DNA from 2 places in the Cohnella sp. GCM10012308 genome. Region 2 is predicted to be linked to the other one. Evidence: riboswitches for the same ligand, from Rfam matches in the RefSeq annotation. Region 2 holds a riboswitch; the other holds the start of a gene.
What was found. Region 2 has a riboswitch for glycine ahead of gcvH (glycine cleavage system protein GcvH). Riboswitches for the same ligand answer to the same signal wherever they lie in the genome.
Positions count from the first base shown of each region.

Region 1: another riboswitch for glycine. It lies ahead of gcvT (glycine cleavage system aminomethyltransferase GcvT); the one in region 2 lies ahead of gcvH (glycine cleavage system protein GcvH).

Region 1 covers NZ_JBHRYU010000039.1:4,360-6,560, reverse strand. The annotation lists gene ACFOTD_RS29440 (threonine aldolase family protein) at 1-781, opposite strand, end outside; glycine riboswitch at 895-1,000, shown strand; glycine riboswitch at 1,004-1,100, shown strand; gene gcvT (glycine cleavage system aminomethyltransferase GcvT) at 1,234-2,201, shown strand, end outside.
Region 2 covers NZ_JBHRYU010000005.1:207,385-209,585, forward strand. The annotation lists gene ACFOTD_RS09080 (ester cyclase) at 1-617, shown strand, start outside; glycine riboswitch at 745-854, shown strand; glycine riboswitch at 858-938, shown strand; gene gcvH (glycine cleavage system protein GcvH) at 1,032-1,424, shown strand; gene ACFOTD_RS09090 (hypothetical protein) at 1,941-2,201, opposite strand, start outside.

The DNA of each region.
Region 1 (2,201 bases), on a different contig from region 2:
TTTTGCCGATTCGCAGGTCAAAGTAATAATCCGAGCTGATAATGTATGGATACAAGCTGATCAGATCGCCGCCGTGCCGCCGCTTCCATATCTTCGATCGTTCGGCGAGCGCCGCATTTCCTGCCAAGATCGCACCGGCAATGCCTCCAAGCCCTTTGTAAAAAGATACGTAGACGCTGTCGAACAACGTGCAGAGCTCGGCAGCAGACTTCCCGTAGTAAGGCAATATTTCGAACAGGCGCGCGCCGTCCAGATGCATTCGGATGCCGCGGCTGCGGCAGTAGGCGGAAATTTCCTCAAGCTCCGCATAAGGAGGCAGCTGGCCGCCGATCTCCCGCTGAGGCAGTTCGAGCAACAGGCATGCGACGTCGTCTGCGAGCTGTCGGACGTCCGCCGGACGAATAAGCCGATCGTGATCGGCCAACAGCACGGTCTCGATCCGATGCAGCTCCTTCAAGCCGTCCTCTTCGTGAAGCTCCAGATGACTGAGCGGATGATAGGCGACCTTCCGCTTCCCCGTTTCGTCGCAGTGAATCCGCAGCGCAATCTGCTGCGCCATCGTTCCGCTAGGGAAAAACACCGACTCGGGCTTGCCCAGATAAGCGGCCATTTTCGTCTGAAAGCGCTCGATCGTTTCTCCTTTTCCGTACATATCGCTGCTCGCGTTCCCGTCCGTTCCTTCGAATGCCTCCAGCAACACCTGGACGTTCCGTTTGCCGTGGCCGACGACCGGATACTTGCTGTTTTTAAATGCATCCGCCAAAGTCATGCTGCCGTTCATGTCGAGACCCTCCCTGAATTTTTCGATTTCCTCAGTATAACATGCATTTTACCGTTGACACTTCCTCCCAGACTCATGTATGAATAGACTGTAACGACAAAAGCATAATGCGGATGAAGGCAACGGGAGAGATCGCCCATCGTGAACTCGGAGGCGGCGCCGAAGGAGTAACCCTCTCAGCGAGGAGAATCTCTCAGGCAAAAGGACCTTTGCCGGACGCGACTCTGGAGAGCATTCCGCAGCATGACGCGGGATCACCCACGGGGAAACTTGGTTCCGAGAACGGACCTAAGGTAACTCTCAGGTACAAAGGACAGAGCGAAAAGAGGACGCAGGCAGCTTCGGCTGGGGGCGCGCTTTCTTTTTGCGGCTGTCCTTTTTTGCGTCCGGCGTTACCGACTGAGGCTTTAAAATACCGACCATGGCTTCAATCAAGGAGGCGAGAAACAACCATGTCCGAATTGAAAAGAACCCCGCTCTACCCGATCTATGCCGGGCTTCCCGGCGTCCGTTGCATCGATTTTGGCGGCTGGGACCTTCCCGTGCAGTTCTCGGGCATTCAAAAGGAGCATGACGCGGTACGCCTGCACGCCGGTCTGTTCGATGTCTCCCATATGGGAGAGTTCATCGTGACGGGCGACGGCGCGGAGCGTTTCCTGCAGCGAGTGACGACCAACGATGTCTCGAAGCTGACGGACGGTCAGGCGCAGTACACGCTGATGTGCGACCCGGACGGCGGCGTCGTGGACGACCTGCTCGTCTACCGGATCTCGGCGGACCGCTACATGGCCGTCGTCAACGCCTCCAACATCGACAAGGATTTTTCGTGGATGCAAGCTCATCTGCCGGGGGACGCGTCGCTCGAAGACGCTTCGGACCGCTATGCCCTCCTCGCCCTTCAGGGCCCTCGCGCAGCCGATATTCTCCAGATTGCCGGTGCGACGCCGGACGTTTTGGCGCTCTCTTCCTTCCACTTTAAAAAGGATACGCCGCTCGCCGGCGCAAGCGCCCTGATCTCCCGTACGGGGTATACCGGCGAGGACGGATTCGAGATCTACGTCCCTGCCGCGCACGCAGGCGACGTCTGGCATGCGCTGATGGCGGCGGGTGAACCGCTCGGACTGTTGCCTGCCGGTCTCGGCGCCCGCGACACGCTCCGCTTCGAAGCGCGCCTGCCGCTGTACGGGCAAGAGCTGTCCGACACGATCACCCCGCTGGAGGCGGGCGTCGGCTTCTTCGTCAAGCTGGACAAGGAAGACTTTATCGGCAAGGACGCGCTGGTTAGACAGAAGGAAAAAGGCTTGCCTCGCAAGTTGGTCGGCATCGAGCTGATCGACAGAGGCATCCCCCGCTCTCACTACCCCGTATTCGCGGGAGACGAACGGATCGGGGAAGTAACGACGGGGACGCAGTCTCCGAC
Region 2 (2,201 bases):
CGGTCGAGATCGCCAAGGGGCTGGCCAAGGGGACCAAGACGCTGACCGCCCCGCTGCACTTCGGGTTCCCCGAGACGGCGGAGATCGGCTTGCCGCCTGTGCCGTACACACGTCAGTTCGAAGAGTTCGAGATCGGCGACTTTATGCTGGAGATGATCAACCGGGTTTGGGAGCGCAGATCGTTTAATTATGTAAAAGAATTCTACGATCCGAGCGCGGTCATCCACTACGTCTGCAATCGCGATCTGATAGGCGCGCAGGAGATCAAGGGCATGTTCATCAGCTTCTTCGCCTCGATCCCGAACGGCAAGACGCATATCGACCGGATCACCTGCAACCGCCGCGGCTCCGATCTGGATTGGGACGTAGCGGTCCGCTGGCGCATCCAGGGCACGCACGAGGGCATGGGCTACTTCGGCAAGCCGAGCGGCAAGCCGATCGAGATCTTCGGCGTGAACCATTACAAAGTGAAGGCCGGAAAGATCATGGAAGAGTGGTTCCTCTTCGACGGCATCGACGTGCTGCGGCAGATCTATATGGAGACGGGTACGGAGGCGGCGGTAACGGGTGCTTCCGGCGGCGCAGGCGGTGACGGCAGCTTTCCGGGCGTGTCTTGAGCCGTTGCGGCCGGCGATGAATCATGCGGCGTATTCGGGCGAGTCGAAATTTTGCAACAATGCGTCACCTATATTGACACTAACGCCGCGCGTGAATTAAGCTATCCGTGTCAAACGAATATTGCGGATGAAGATGGCAGGGAGAGACTGCGCCCACTGGCGCGGCACCGAAGGAGCAAGTCCGCGGCCGGCCCGCCGCAGGATCAAACTTTCAGGTAAAAGTACCGCCATCCGACGCGCCTCTGGAGAGAGCGAACAGCCACCAAAGGGGTAAGGGCGGAGCGAACGCCCCGTCTAATCTCTCAGGTACCCGGGACAGAGCATACGGCAGCTTGCCGTTGCTCTGTCCTTTTTTGCCGTTCGGCGCTTGTTGCGGCAGACAGCGGTGCGACCATAAACGAGAGGATGACGAAGATGAGCGAGATCAAGGCGGGATTGGGCTACACGGAGGAGCATGAGTGGGCGGAGGCGACGGCTACCGTCATAAGGGTCGGCATTACCGACTATGCGCAGAGTCTGCTCGGAGACATCGTCTTTGTAGAGCTACCCGGCGTAGGCGACGAACTCGCGGCCGGCCAGCCGATGGGGACGATCGAATCGGTCAAGACAGTGTCGGATCTGTTCAGCCCGGTAGACGGCAAAGTCGTACGCGTGAACGAGGATCTGCTGACTGCGCCGGAGAAGGTTAACGCCGATCCGTACGGAGAGGGTTGGATCGTCGAGGTCGAGGTGGAAGGCGATCCCGCGGAGGCGGTAAAGGGCCTGATGGATGCCGGACAGTACGAGGCGTTTCTTGCGAGTAAGTAGTCAGACTGTACGCAGACGATCAATGACTGAAGCTGTAAGCTCGGAACGGCCGGCTTCATGATGCGGGGATGAATTATGGCCTTCTGTAACCCAGTAGCTAAATGCCTGCATCCGTGCAGGCTTTCAGCCGATTTGAAGATCGGAAGAGAAAATGCCTGCAAATCAGCATCTATTTAGCTGCGAAACCCGAAAATCGCAAGAGAAAGAGATCAAAGCCTGCAGATTCGCATCTTTTTTTGTTCAAAAGTCTGTTATGCAGGAAAAGGATGTAAATATGCAGGCATTCATCTGTTCCCCTCCGGCAGGCGAATCGCGCACAGGAGGAGGCATCGTCCGATCGCGCACCGCTGCCGGCGTCACTCTGGAATTTAGCGCGGTCTGCAATGCGTTCAGGCGGTCGGGGGCAGGCCGCTAATTTTATAGGCTACTGCCAAAGAACCGCCAGGCGATCTTCCCTGGCGGCTTTTTCCTATGTCTGCTGGCTTTTTCCAATGTCTGCTTTGAAGTATTTCCGAACTACTTCCCATCCTTCGCCGCGCCAGCCAGCCTCATCAACTGCGCGATCTCCTGATCGTGGCTGCCGGACGTCCCGTCCGCGCCCTGCGCCCGCAGGCGGTCGATCAGCGCGACGGCCTCGGGGCCGGCGACGGTGACGATGCGCTCGCCGTAGCCGCGGTCCTTCAGCCACTGCTCGGCCGCGGCCAGCGTATCCGTCTGGTCCGTGTCGACGGAGCGAATCCCGATGCCGCCGTGCGGGCCGGGCTCCGGACCTTTGCC